Regions from separate parts of the Sporosarcina sp. FA15 genome, predicted to be linked through region 2. Evidence: riboswitches for the same ligand, from Rfam matches in the RefSeq annotation. Region 2 holds a riboswitch; the other holds the start of a gene.
What was found. Region 2 has a riboswitch for FMN ahead of ribD (bifunctional diaminohydroxyphosphoribosylaminopyrimidine deaminase/5-amino-6-(5-phosphoribosylamino)uracil reductase RibD). Riboswitches for the same ligand answer to the same signal wherever they lie in the genome.

Region 1 (7,441 bases), 1.4 Mb from region 2:
GCTTATCTTAGTAGTCGGTTTCGTTTTATCTTCGTCAACGTTTAAATTGACTGGCTATGAAGCACATTTCACTTATATTGATAAAAATGAACAAGCTGCTAAAATTGAGTACAATTATCCACCACTTTTCGGTATGTCTGGCTATGAATCGCTAACACCGGACGCGATGACGCCTTGGGCTGAAATGCCACCAATCGTCAATGCGAAGACGCTGACGACGTTCGTCTGGTCAATCGCAAGCGGAATCATTCTCTACTTGATTCTTAGACTCATTTTCCGTCGTCCAATTGCGGCATTGTTGCAGCCATTCGCTAAAAAAGCGAATTCGCAACTAATGGATGAAATTGGATACCGTGCGGTTATGATTGGTTTCCCTATCTTTACACTAGGTGCTCTCATTTTCGCAATGATCTGGGCTCACGAAGCGTGGTCAAGGTTCTGGGGATGGGATCCAAAAGAAGTATGGGCCCTTATCACATGGTTATTCTATGCTGCATTCCTTCACGTGCGTTTATCACGCGGTTGGGATGGCGAAAAATCGGCATGGCTTGCGGTTATCGGTTTCGTCATCATTATGTTTAACCTGATTGCCGTGAATTTGATCATCGCAGGGTTGCATTCATACGCTTAAGCGAGAACTGCCTAGTAGTTATCTAACTACTAGGCAGTTTTTTTGTTTTATAAGTGAAAATAAAAATCCCCTTCAAATCTACTTCGGTGCTTAGTTTATGCTATACATTGGCTCAACATATATAAAGGGGGATTATAAGATTCGGTAATGTCAATGTGTTGTAACTTCGAGGTTTCAAGTCAAGTGGTTGGGGCCGTTTATGATCGGTTGGTAAGGGTATATGGTGGGTGTGTGTCGATTATGATCGGTTGGCAAGGTTATATGCTCGTTCGTACGCCGATTATGATCGGTTGCAAGGTTATGCTCGTTTGTGTGTCGTTTATGATTGGTTGCAAGGGTATATGCTCGTTCATGTGGGGTTTATGATCGGTTGGCGAAAGTATATGCTTGGTTGTGTGTTCACTTTTGATCTTACTAGACACCGGTTCGCCATTTTGAAGTTGCGCTTAAGAACGTCGCTACGGCTTTTCTGTTTCTTTTTTGCACAACGACTTGTACAATGAGGATAGTAGCTAGTTGAAAGGGGTAATCATTTATGGAAGAAAAAGTGACGTTGTTAGTAGTAGACGACGAGGAAAGAATCCGTCGTCTGTTAAATATGTATCTTACTCGTGAAGGGTATGAAGTCGAAGAGGCTGTCGATGGCGCGGATGCACTCGAAAAAGCGCTTGTGAATAACTATGATTGTATTTTACTCGATTTGATGATGCCTGAAAAAGATGGATTAGAAGTGCTAGAAGAACTAAGAGAAAAGAAAATTATGACGCCTGTCATGATGCTGACGGCAAAAGGCGAAGAGTCAGACAGAGTAACTGGTTTTGAGTCTGGTGCTGATGATTACATAGTGAAGCCTTTTAGTCCGCGTGAAGTTGTTCTGCGGGTTAAAGCAATTCTTAGAAGGTCTGTTACGTTTCCAGGTGCCGCTTCATCTTCTACATCGAAGGACTTGGTCGTCTTCCCTCAATTAACGATAGATCACGATGCACACCGGGTTACAGCTGAAGGAGAAGAAGTTGGGCTGACGCCGAAAGAGTACGAATTGCTCTATTTTCTTGCGAAGTCGCCTGACAAAGTATTCGACAGAGAGCAGCTGTTAAAAGAAGTGTGGCATTATGAATTTTTCGGAGATCTCCGTACAGTAGATACGCATGTCAAACGGCTACGTGAAAAGCTAAGCCGCGTTTCTGAACAAGCAGCAAAAATGATTGTTACTGTTTGGGGAGTCGGTTACAAGTTCGAGATTCCTAATGAATAGAATATGGAATTCAATTGTCGGGAAGCTATGGGCAACCATATTGCTTCTCGTTTCTTTTGTATTATTTATTGTTACGGCCTTGCTCCTTGAATTCCTAGATGACTTCCATACACAACAGGCTGAGGAATCATTGCGAAGGGAAGCAACAACGATCGGGAAAATTGTTAATGATCACGAAAGTCAAACTTCGATGAACTTGATTATTGATGACATTCTTGACGACGAAACGAATGCGATGATTGTCGATACCAATGGGGAAGTTACGCATTCATTCCATAAAGGATTGAACAAGGATAGAATAGAAAATAAAGTGCTCTATGAATCCATGTTTTATGCAGCTGAAAAGAATAATAAACAAGTTGTAAAAGAGATGATCTTACCTTCGATTAATGAAGAGAATGTCATGGAACAATACCTTGTTCTATCCTATCCACTTGAAAAAGGAGAGCAACTCGGTAGCTCAGTTATCATTTATCAAAGCCTTGAAGCCGTCCATAGGACAACAGAAAGTACTACACGTATCGTATTCTTATCAGCATTTATTGCCTTTATTTTAACAACATTTTTCGCCTTTTTCCTGTCAACAAGAATTACTTCCCCTTTACGTGGATTGAGGCAGGCGGCATTTGAATTATCGAAAGGGAATTTCGATACAAGATTGCCTGTAATGCAAAATGATGAAATTGGCCAGCTTGCAACTGCATTCAATCAGATGGGTAGACAGCTTAAATATCACGTTGAACTTATTAATCAGGATAAAGAGCAGCTTTCAAGCATCCTTACATCGATGACTGATGCTGTCATTACATTTAATCGAGATTATACAATCCTGCTAAGTAATCCACAAGCTGAACAGTTATTGCAGAATTGGTATTTTAAAAATGGCGCACAAGAGGGTAACCATCATATCCCACCGGCGATTTTTCATATGCTTGAACATGTTATTACGTTCGCTGAGGAAGTTGAAGATGAATTAGAATTAGGTGGACAGTTTTATGGAATCTCTATTAGCCCGTTGTATAGCGGAAATAGTATTCGTGGGGCAGTTGCTGTCTTACGTGATATGACAGATCAGCATAAGCTTGAGAAACTTAGATCCGACTTCATAGCAAATGTATCTCATGAACTTCGGACACCGATATCTATGTTGCAGGGGTATAGTGAAGCCATTATTGATGGAGTTATAACAAGTGATGAAGAGCGCGACGAAATGGTACAGATCATACACGATGAATCGAAAAGGATGGGCCGACTTGTGACGGATCTTCTCGATCTTGCAAGGATGGAATCAGGACATATGCGACTTTACAAAGACGATCTATCGATGATTCCTTTTCTCGACCGGATAGTCAATAAATTCATGCAAGTTGCGCGTGAAGCAAATGTCGATTTGACTTTCGAATTCTTGGAAGATACAGTACTCATTTCAAATGTAGATGAAGACCGTATGGAGCAAGTATTGACGAATTTAATAGACAATGCAATCCGCCATACACCTGATGGGGGAAGTGTTAGACTTGGAATACAAAAACAAGTTGATATGATTGAAATAACAGTGACAGATACAGGTGTTGGAATTCCGCAAGAGGACTTACCGTATATCTTCGAACGTTTTTACAAAGCAGATAAAGCGAGAACTAGAGGAAAAGGTGGAACAGGTCTTGGACTCGCCATCGCGAAAAGCATTATCGACTCACATGGTGGCAAGATCGCTGCAACAAAAGGCGACACTGAAGGAACGATTTTCAGTTGCATATTGCCCTTAAAAAAGATGTAACTTAATAGCTTGAAATACGACTAATTGATAGAACGGGGGTATTTCATGGACGACTCCGTTTTCCATCGGCTTTACGAACAGTACCATCAGGATGTGTTCAAGTTTCTTATCTATTTGACGAGAGACCGTGACCATGCTGAGGACCTCATGCATGAAGTCTATGTGAGGGTACTGCGTGCCTACGCCGGTTTTGAGGGGAAAAGTTCCGAGAAGACATGGCTCTTTTCAATTGCTAAAAATGTAGCAATCGACCATTTCAGGAAAATTACAGTTCGTAAAAAGCATCTGTTCGATAAATTCGACTGGGAAAAGAGCGAACTCGTATCGACAGGTATCCTGCCGGAAGAAATCGTAACACTCAGTGAAGAGATGCAAGAGCTGCTGCAAGCACTTAATACATGTACTGGTGATCAGAAAATGGTTATCATCATGCGCTATTTCCAAGATCTTTCCATAGCTGAAACAGCCGAAATTCTTAGCTGGACAGAAGGCAAAGTGAAGACAACACAACATAGGGCGATCAAAGCATTACAAAAGAAATTGAATGCTCTTCCGACAGAAGGGGGGAAACTAGATGACCCACAAAGATTGGAACGACAACAAGATTGAAAAACTCCTCGGTGATGTGCCTGACATATCAGATAATCGTCCAATGTCGGAAATACTGGCGCGGCTGAAGCAAGATGAACGGCTGAATACGCCTCACCGTAAAAAATCAAAGAAATGGATGCCAGCACTTGTCGCTGTTGCTGCTTTGCTTGTTATCGGCCTGTTGGTTCCTTCTATGTTTGGTGAAAATGAATTGTCAATGAAGGATCAAAGTACCGACAATAAAATGATGCAAAGTGAGGACGCCGAGCCTTCTGCAAGAGGTGCGAGTTTGGAAAATGAATCGAGTACGGATGAAGAAGCGGAAATGGGCACAATGGATGGATTTTCTACTAAGATGGCATCTGAAACAGGGAGGACACACCATTTTGCTGTCTACTCCGAAGACGTTACCGATAGTACACTATTCCATTTAGGTCTTGCAGGTGATCAAGCTTTAAGCATTGCCGTTACATTTATCATTCCGAACAGTCAAATCAATGAGGATATTGGTTTCTTGGAGCCAACGAGTTATGATTTGTACAAAAAGTATGCGAGTCGTCTCGATGAAAGTGCACTGGGTTTTCAAGAGTACCATCCTTATAAAGGCAATATAGCCGCAGAGGATCATGTAATTATCCACCAGCTACCGCAAGGTCATGGTTATGACATAGGTTCGGGATCGATGGAAGTCTATCTCGACTCTTTACAAGATACGTTTTACGGTTATCAGGAGGTCCGATTTGAGAACGAGGATGGAACTGCGACCATGTTCTCTGAAGTAGGTCAACCGAGCACACCGTTGATTTTGAAAAGTGGTCGTAATCATTTGAATTACTATATGTTTGAACAACAAGATGGACAGCAGTTTCTTACATCGAACTTTTCCCAACCGCAGCCATCGTTGAACGAGGCATTACAGCAAATGAAAGTGAAGCCGAATGATGTTTTCAAGCCAGTCATTCCAAGTACTTTAAATTTTGAAGTAAAGGCAGATGACAAATTGACGACCATCAAATTCACACAACCACTGGATTTGGACGCGATGGAGCCGGAAAAAGCGATGCAAATGATTGAGGGCATGCTCCTGACAGCAGCTGATTTTGGTGAACAGCTTCAATTCGAAAATGTCGTTCAAGAAGAATGGAACGGTTTTAACTTCAGCCAGCCTTTACCGGTACCGGTTGGATCTAATCCACTTCCACTTATATTGAAGTAAATAGAAAGACCTTTGTAAACAGCCTTGTTTACAAAGGTCTTTTTTTTGTATACAATAAGGTTGTAACAAAATATTGATTCATCTTCGGGGCAGGGTGTAATTCCCGACCGGCGGTAAAGGAAAGTCACTTTCCAAGCCCGCGAGCTTAACAGCTGATACCGGTGTAATTCCGGAGCCGACAGTATAGTCTGGATGGGAGAAGGTGAAGGTGCGGCCATCTTTTTGTGTTGTCTACAAAAAGAGGTGCTTATTTAAATGTGGGTTAAAAGAGAAAGAAATAGTCTCTTTTCTACTCTCTATTTGAGTATACCTTTCAAATCCCTCGAGCTTATTTGCTTTTGGGATTTTTTGTCGACATAAACAAGGTGGAACGGCCTTTCCTCTTTTGAAGTGAATCGCAAAAGGAGAGAGGAACAAATGAATAACAAAAAGTTGCGAAAGATGATTCTCATCGCGATGTTAGGGAGTATTGCAACTGTTTTGATGCAGTTTAACTTCCCATTACCTGCACTACCTGGATTCCTGAAAATTGATTTCAGTGAGATTCCAGCGGTTTTGGCAATAATGACGATGGGACCTGTAGCAGGTATTACGGTCGAACTGCTTAAAAATATAATGCACTGGTTCATGTCAGGTAGCCCGACAGGTGTTCCTGTTGGTGAAATTGCAAACTTTGCAACAGGCGTGCTTTTCATAATGCCGATTTATTTTATCTTTAATAAATTTAAAACATCTATTGGTCTAGCTGGAGGCCTCATTGCTGGAACTGTCTCGATGGCTATTGGCATGAGTGTCTTGAATTACCTACTGTTTTTACCAATGTATACGTATTTCATGAATTTCCCAGCCATGGCAGGGAATGAGTTAGCTACTTTTATTGTTTTAGGAGTTCTACCATTTAACTTGATCAAGGGAATTATGCTAATGATTATTTCCATGCTGCTTTTCAAGAGTATGAAAAAATGGATTGCACAACAGCGTACCCAATTAACTTCATAATATAAAAAAAGGTCGTCCCGGGATTTTCCAGGACGACCTTTCCACGTTCGATTTATCTAGCTTCGTGACAGTGGTCTCTCAGCCAATTGGTAGAGCCACTCACGAGTCTTTAACACTATTGTAGAGTAACGTCTGTCTGGAAGCCCGCACGACAAGTTGTCGTAGTTTTAAAGCGACTTCTGTTATCGACAGCGATTGCCTAGTTAATCTTCGTATTTAAGTGCATCGCCATCAAATGGTGCGTCGGCGGTTTTGATAGAATCGGTTGGGCAGCCATCGAAAGCGTCTTCTAGGTCTTCCATCAGTTCTTCTGGAACTTCAGCTGTTCCCATGTTATCATCGAGGATAACATAAGCAATTCCTTCATCATCATAATCGTATATATCCGGGGCAGCAGCTCCACACGCACCACACGCTATACATGTATCCTGATCAACGATTGTATATTTAGGCATAGTCTTTCTCTCCTCTTTTCTCCGTACAAACAATTTACTTCACCTTTCATTCTAATGATGTTGACAAGAGTTTTCAACAAAAAACATTTGTTAATCGGAGGAATTCAAAATGAAACTATCTTCAATACTATTAACCATCATAGGCAGAATAGACGGTGAACGAACAATCTATGCGGGACTTCACCTATTACGCGGCAAAAGATCGGGACAAACACTGCAAGATGTTGAATATTATGGTTTGAAGGAATTCTTTGGTATTGTACCAAAACTGACAGCTGAACGATTCGATGAGGCGGCTAAACAGTTAAGTGATAGGGGTTTCATCTCAACAATGGATGATTCTTTCGTCAAACTGACGGAGCAAGGTCGCGTGGAAGTTGGCAAATTACCGTCCTACCGATTTAACGGCTGGGATTATAGAGGAAGGGAAATGATTTTTTTCGGAAGGTTATCGCTTGTTGTGCAGACGGTTTCGAATTTCAAAGCAAAGGAAAAATCGTTTATGCCCGCTCAAAAA
Region 2 (7,441 bases):
AGCGATTTCTTGAGCCCTTCTAAACATTTCTGTCACTAAAATAAGCGATGCCAGCGATGTATCTTTCACAAGACTAATAAATGTATTCGATAAAGGCGGGATAGATACTCTCGTTGCTTGCGGCAAAATGATTCGCCTAAGCGTTTGGGTATAGTTCATGCCAATCGTATGTGCTGCCTCCCACTGTCCCTTCGGTATCGATTGTATTGCTGCGCGAATCACTTCTGAAGCATACGCCCCTACATTCAATGAAAATCCGAAGACGGCGGCTGGAAATGGATCTATAACTATTCCGACCGTTGGCAATCCGAAAAACAAAATAAATAGTTGTACGAGTAAAGGCGTTCCACGAATTGCAGATACATAAATTCTTGCGATAATTTGTAGCGGCTTGCTTGTTGATATTCTTCCTAACGCAGTTAATACTGCAAGAATAATTCCAAAGAAAAAAGAAAGAAACGTTAAAGGAAGCGTATAGTAAAGAGCTCCCTCCAGCAATGGCCAAAGGGATGTTAGGGCAATATCTAGAAGTCTTTGTACTTTCTCTGGGTTAGCTAAAATATTAGTTAAGGACATCTTCACCAAACCATTTCTCGGAGATTTTTAAGTATGTTCCGTCTTCAATCATTGCATTTAGTGCTTTATTTACTTCGTTAACAAGTGTTTCATTACCTTTTCTAAACATTAAACCACTTTGTGAAACGTCATCTGCTGTCGCCACAATTTGGACAGGTGCATCTGGTTTATGCTTCATAAAGTCTAAGAAAGATAAATTATCATTTATCGTTACATCTACACGTTTGGAATTGATGAGCTCAATAGCTTGGTTAAATCCTTCAACACCCACAATTTCAGCCTCGTAAGATCTTGCAGTGTCTGCATAGTTACTCGTTAATGACTGCGCAGACTTTAACCCTTTAATATCTTCAAAGCTTGTCACATCTTTATTACTAGTATTTGTAATGAGGACTGCAGATGATGAAATGTACGGTTCCGAAAAGTCATATTTCTCAATACGGTCCTCACGAATCCCTACTTGGTTTGCAATCATATCGAACCGTTTAGAGTCAAGCCCTGCGAAAATCGCATCCCATTGCGTTTCTAGAAATACAGGCTCTACCCCGAGTCGTTTCGCTATTTCTCTTGCGATTTCAACGTCAAAACCTGTAAGTTCCCCTTTATCATCATGGAATGTAAATGGTGGATATGTTCCTTCTGTCCCGATTGTTAACTTGCCTTCATCCTGTATTTTCACAAGTAAATCTTCAGTTTTCTTTCCTGAATCACCGTTTCCTTTAGACTCTTCACTACCACTTGTATTTCCTTTATTAGCGTTTCCGCATGCAGCAAGTAAAATGATTGCTGTAAATAGTAGAATTACGCGTAAACTAAATTTCTTCATACCCATTCTCCTTAATTCATATTAACTTACTTGGTTATTAGCATCATACAACATTGTATGCACTTCGTCAAAAAATAGTTTCCTCAAAAAACCTTTCCTTTATTCTTTATACCTCGGAATTCTCAAAACTAACCACATTATTCACTCTACTACTACATTTCCTTAACTAACATGTACGCGAGTGTTGAAATATTAAAAAAGGCACAGTTTCCGGATAACCGAAAACTGTGCCTTCTATTTAACAACGATTATATCTGTTTCAACAAATTTGCCATCTCAATCGCTGCATTCCCTGCATCCCATCCTTTATTTCCAGCTTTCGTTCCAGCACGTTCAATTGCCTGTTCAATCGTATCTGTTGTCAAGACACCGAAAATAACCGGGATGCCTTCCTGCAGATTGATGGCCGCGACCCCTTTAGCCACTTCATTACACACATAGTCGAAATGCGGTGTTGCTCCGCGGATAACTGTTCCAAGTGTGATAACTGCATCGTACTTACCGGAAGCCGCCATCTTCTTCGCTATTAGCGGAATTTCATAGGCACCTGGCACCCAAGCAACCGCGATATCACTGTCGGCTACTCCGTGACGAAGCAATGCATCTTCCGCTCCGCTTAGTAATTTTCCTGTAATGAATTCATTGAACCTTGCTACCACGATTCCAACTTTAAGCCCTGTTCCAACTAAATGTCCTTCATAAATTGTTCTCATCATTATTCCCCCTCAATTATGCAATAAGTGTCCCATTTTATTTTTCTTTGTTTCCATATAAATTTTGTTCTCCACTTTAACAGGCATTTCGATTTGAATGCGCTCTGTTATTTCTAACCCGTGTCCTGCTATTCCAGCAATTTTACGCGGGTTGTTCGTCAGAAGATGAATCGACGTTAAACCGAGATCCCGCAGTATTTGTGCACCGATGCCGTAATCTCGAAGGTCATCTGGAAATCCTAATTTCTCATTGGCTTCAACAGTATCGTATCCTTCTTCCTGCAGCTTGTAGGCCTTCATTTTATTGACGAGACCTATTCCACGACCTTCCTGACGCATATAGAGTAAGACGCCTCTTCCGGCTTTTTCAATCTGCGCAAGTGCAGCTTGAAGTTGCGGACCACAATCACATCGACATGAGCCAAAGACATCGCCTGTCAAACATTCCGAATGAACGCGGACGAGTACATTTTCAGCATCTTCGATATCACCTTTTACCAAAGCAATATGTTCATGCCCTGTTTCTTTTTCAACGAAAGCGACTGCTTTAAAATCTCCAAAATCTGTTGGCAGACTAATATCTACAATGCGCTCAACAAGTTTTTCATTGATGCGACGATAAGCAATTAGTTCCTGAATTGTTAAGATAACAAGATCAAATCGTTCAGCTATCTCTTTCAACTGTGGACCTCTCGCCATTGTCCCATCGACGTTCATAATTTCACATATGACGCCGACCGGTTCTGCTCCCGCGAGCTTCGCGAGGTCTACAGCAGCTTCTGTATGACCAGAGCGCTTTAGGACGCCGCCAGACTTCGCTATTAGCGGAAATATATGTCCTGGTCTTCTAAAGTCTGTTGGACCTGCTTCAGTCCCTAGCATCCTTAATACTGTTTCCGACCGTTCAAATGCAGAGATTCCAGTATGACAATCCGCATGATCAATGCTAATTGTAAATGCAGTTCCGTGCACATCACTATTATTTTCTGTCATAAGTCCGAGTTCAAGCTGTCGCGATTTCTCTTCGTCTATCGGCACGCAAATCAATCCACGGCCTTCCGTCGCCATAAAGTTAATCATTTCGGGTGTAGCGAATTCACCAAGTGCAACAAAGTCACCTTCATTCTCTCGGTCTTCGTCGTCAACGACAATAATTGCTTTTCCTTTTTTTAGTTCTTCAATTGCTTTTTCTACGGTAGAGTACATCTGCTTTGCCCCCTTAACTGAGGAATCCACTGGCGATAAGGGTATCCATTGTTAAACCGCCAGTTGGATTCTCTTTGTCTGTAGTTATTAGCCGTTCTATATATTTCGCGAGCATATCGCATTCTACGTTCACTCGATCCCCAGCCCGTTTTCGGCCGATGATTGAGTCACCTTGCGTGACTGGAATTAATGAGATGATAAAACCAATACTCGTCACACCAAATACAGTAAGTGATGTTCCATCCACAGTTACTGAACCTTTTGGGATAAAATACTTCAATAATTTAGTTGCGATACTGATTTCCATATAGATTGCATTTTCTTTTTGTCTAACCGAAACAATTTCGCCAGTGCCATCGACATGTCCACTGACTATATGTCCGCCGAAACGACCATTCGCCGCCATCGCACGTTCTAAGTTAACCGGACTTCCCGTACGCAATGCTTGAAGCGTTGTCGCTTTAACAGTTTCAGGCATGACATCAGCTGTAAATTGATTGCTTGAGAAATCTGACACCGTCAAACAGACACCATTCACTGCCAGACTATCGCCTTTTTTAACATCGCTAAGCACTTTGCTACAACGGATTGATAGTTGCAAAGAATTCGCCGCTGGCCTAACCGCTGAAACTGTTCCTACTTCTTCAATAATTCCAGTAAACAACTGCTGTCAATCCTCCTTCAGAAACCTGGCGCCAAGCTGAAATCGTCCCCTATTTGTCGCACATCTAAAAAACGCAAGGATTCGCCTTCTGCAATCAGGTTCCAAGTATCATTCATGAACAATGAAGAACCGTTGTCGATTAATTTCGGAGCCATATACAAATACAGTTCATCTGTGAGACCTTTATTGATGAAACTGAAATGAACATTGCTACCGTCTTCAACGAACATTGTCATGATTTCTTTATCAGCAAAACGTTTTAAAACTTCATTCAAAAAAGATACGTTTTCTGAAATCCTTTTAATTGAAACTAAAGGATGTTCAAAAAAAGTAGTTTCAGAATGTGTTGAATCGAGAGTAAAAATAACTGTTTCTATAGCGCCGTCTGTAACAACATTCGCTGATTTGGCGTCCTGAGATGCCGGTCTAAATTAATTCGAATTGGGTTCTTTCCACCATGGGGCAAACGGGTGGTGAGGAAAGGGTTATCGTGAAGTACGGTTTGTACGTCTACCAAAATAGCATCATGGGTATGGCGGAGGTGATGGACATCGGTTCGTGATGCAGCCGAAGTAATCCATTTGCTGTCCCCGTTCTGCGTTGAAAGTCTACCGTTAAGAGTTGCGGTGGCTTTCAAGGTAACGTATGGTTTCCCGTATCTGATGAAATGAAAAAATGCTTGGTTTAACTGCTCTGCCTCTTCCTGTAAAATGCCGGTAATGACTTCAATCCCAGCAACTTTAAGAAGCCCGATTCCCGCTCCATTGACGGAGGGATTCGGATCGATAGACGCAACAAAAACACGTTGAATTCCAGATGAAATAATGAGATCTGTACACGGAGGTGTTTTCCCAGTATGGGCACACGGTTCCAGTGTCACGTATAGATCCGCACCAATAGAATTCGCACCTGCCATTGCCAGCGCATGCACTTCAGCATGAGGTGTCCCAGCTTTCAAGTGCGCACCCGTCCCTAAAATCCGGCCGTCTTTCACACAAACAGCACCAACAAGTGGATTCAGCGAGGTTTGTCCTTGTGCACTACGCGCCAGTTCAAGAGCAAGTCTCATATAATGTTGAGGGTCCATTGGCATTCCCCCTTTCGTTTTTTGAAAGGGCAGAGCCTGCAAGCACAGCACGCATATCCAAACAACTTCTCCCATCCAGACTATAACTGTCGGTGCCGGAATTTCACCAGCTCCACCGCCTTCCAAGCAAGGAAGGACGGGTCACGGACTGACGAGCTATGCTCGATCACCGCCGGTAAGGAATTTCACCTTGCCCCGAAGAGTTTGTTTATACGTGCCGACTTAAAGTTATCATACTACTTCCATAAAATCAAAAAAGACTCAGTCTGTTTGAACAGAACTGAGTCTTCTATGTATGATGAAATAAGAATACCATTGCATTTGCAACTTATAATAAACCCGGAAAACCACTGCGAATTGCAGCGTTCTTCCGGGTTTACTATCCTAGTGCTCGCGCTTAAATAACACTGACATTCTATTATTTATTTCTTCAAGTCTTCAATTGAATTGATGTCCATATACTTCGGTACCACTAAACCGATCTTAACGCCTTCCATATTGACGCCAAGTTCTTCGAATTTACCTTCGAATTTGTCAGCGTATGTTTTAGCTGTAATTGGCAACCAAGCTGCAAGTGATGCATCTGCACTACCGTCAGCTACCGCAGTCCATAGCGGGCCTAATTCAACTTGTGTCAATGTAACCTTAAAGCCCATTTCTTCCAGAACAAGTTTCATGACGTTATGGCTTGCGATTTCGCTGTCCCATGCTGCATATGCCAGTTTAATTTTATCGCCGTCCACCTTCTCCACACCATTTGTCCATTCTGCCACTAACTCTTCGTTTGCATCAATCCAGTTTCGTGCCGCTATTTCTTCTTTTTCACCTTCTTGTATCTCTACCATAACTTCTCCCATATCTTCCTCAGTCCATTTGAACTGTGATAGGATTTTATGTGCTTCTGGTAAATCTTCTTGCAGACCAAGTCTCCCGATCGTACGGATTTGTTCTTCTCCACCATACACACCTCTTGGATCTTCAAGGTATTTCAAATCGAATTTCATGAATTTCCAATGTGGTGTCCAGCCCGTTATGATGATTGGCTGCTCTTTGTCATACGCTTTTTTTAGTGAAGCTGTCATAGCTGCGCCTGAACCTGTTGTCAACTTCCAATCTGTAAGTTCATATTCTACCAGCGCTTTTTCAGTCGCCTCCATAATTCCTGCACCTGGATCGATACCCGTAATCTTATAGTCTACTGATTCGCCAACTGTTTTCGTGGAGTCTCCGTCTGCTTCATTCTTGTCACTGCCACATGCAGCAAGTCCAACTGCCAGTAGAGCAACTGCCCCAAGTCCCAAGACTTTTTTTGATAATTTCATCGTGTAATTCCCCCTTATTTTTTCTTTCCTGTGCGTTGCGTGATGCAATCTAAAATGATTGCTACGACCACAATGGACAATCTGGTTTCAATTGTGTAACAGCCATTGAAGCAATAACTATCATGAAAAGGAAAGCATAATACTTCACAACATTTCCAGTTCACTTACCTTTTTGCCGTTCAATTTGTGCAGATACTGTTCATTCTTCATTCTCAGTTCGAAGCTTATGTCATAAGAATCACACTCAATAAACCCAGAAAAACTGCTGCATATTACAGCGTTCTTCCGGGTTCATTGTTCTAGTTATTACGCTAGCTAATGTAAGTTTTATACTGCTAGAAAAACGAGTTACGTTTAAATAGAAGTAGAATTCTGTTGTTTATTTCTTCAAGTCTTCAATCGAATCGATGTCCATATATTGTGGTACAACAAGACCGACTTTGACACCTTCCATATTGACGCCAAGTTCTTCGAATTTACCTTCGAATTTATCAGCATATGTTTTATGTGTTAATGGCATCCAAGCTGCAAGCGATGCGTCTGCACTACCGTCAGCAACTGCAGTCCATAATGGACCTGCTTCAACTTGTGTTAATGTCACTTTATAACCCATATCTTCTAAAACAATTTTCATGACGTTATGACTAGCGATTTCACTGTCCCATGCAACGTAAGCAAGTTTGATCTTGTCGCCGTCAACTTTTTCAACGCCTTCTGTCCATACAGCCACTTTTTCTTCATTTGCTTCAACCCATTTTTGTGCTGCCGCGTCTTCTTTTTCACCTTCTTGAATAGCTACCATTATTTCTCCCATATCCTCTTCAGTCCAGTTGAACTTCGATAAGATTTGGTGCGCTTCTGGCAGATCTTCTGCTAATCCGATTCTTCCGATTGTACGGATCTGCTCTTCCCCACCGTACACACCTTTTGGATCTTCAAGATATTTCAAATCGTATTTCGCAAATTTCCAATGCGGTGTCCAACCTGTAACGATAATCGGTTGCTCTTTGTCATAAGCTTTTTTCAGTGAAGCTGTCATTGCCGCAC

Region 1: it holds a riboswitch for FMN, as region 2 does, so the genes downstream of both, ACP8HG_RS08235 (ECF transporter S component) here and ribD (bifunctional diaminohydroxyphosphoribosylaminopyrimidine deaminase/5-amino-6-(5-phosphoribosylamino)uracil reductase RibD) in region 2, are expected to answer to the same signal.

What each region holds. Positions count from the first base shown of each region.
Region 1 covers NZ_CP188818.1:1,690,751-1,698,191, reverse strand. The annotation lists gene ccsB (c-type cytochrome biogenesis protein CcsB) at 1-631, shown strand, start outside; gene ACP8HG_RS08255 (response regulator transcription factor) at 1,167-1,886, shown strand; gene ACP8HG_RS08250 (ATP-binding protein) at 1,879-3,663, shown strand; gene sigX (RNA polymerase sigma factor SigX) at 3,709-4,272, shown strand; gene ACP8HG_RS08240 (hypothetical protein) at 4,238-5,470, shown strand; FMN riboswitch at 5,547-5,678, shown strand; gene ACP8HG_RS08235 (ECF transporter S component) at 5,888-6,469, shown strand; gene ACP8HG_RS08230 (ferredoxin) at 6,673-6,924, opposite strand; gene ACP8HG_RS08225 (helix-turn-helix domain-containing protein) at 7,034-7,441, shown strand, end outside.
Region 2 covers NZ_CP188818.1:305,507-312,947, reverse strand. The annotation lists gene ACP8HG_RS01595 (amino acid ABC transporter permease) at 1-576, opposite strand, end outside; gene ACP8HG_RS01590 (amino acid ABC transporter substrate-binding protein) at 563-1,402, opposite strand; gene ribH (6,7-dimethyl-8-ribityllumazine synthase) at 1,651-2,115, opposite strand; gene ACP8HG_RS01580 (bifunctional 3,4-dihydroxy-2-butanone-4-phosphate synthase/GTP cyclohydrolase II) at 2,128-3,321, opposite strand; gene ribE (riboflavin synthase) at 3,335-3,985, opposite strand; partial or broken gene ribD (bifunctional diaminohydroxyphosphoribosylaminopyrimidine deaminase/5-amino-6-(5-phosphoribosylamino)uracil reductase RibD) at 4,003-5,054, opposite strand; FMN riboswitch at 5,132-5,279, opposite strand; gene ACP8HG_RS01565 (glycine betaine ABC transporter substrate-binding protein) at 5,495-6,394, opposite strand; gene ACP8HG_RS01560 (glycine betaine ABC transporter substrate-binding protein) at 6,774-7,441, opposite strand, start outside.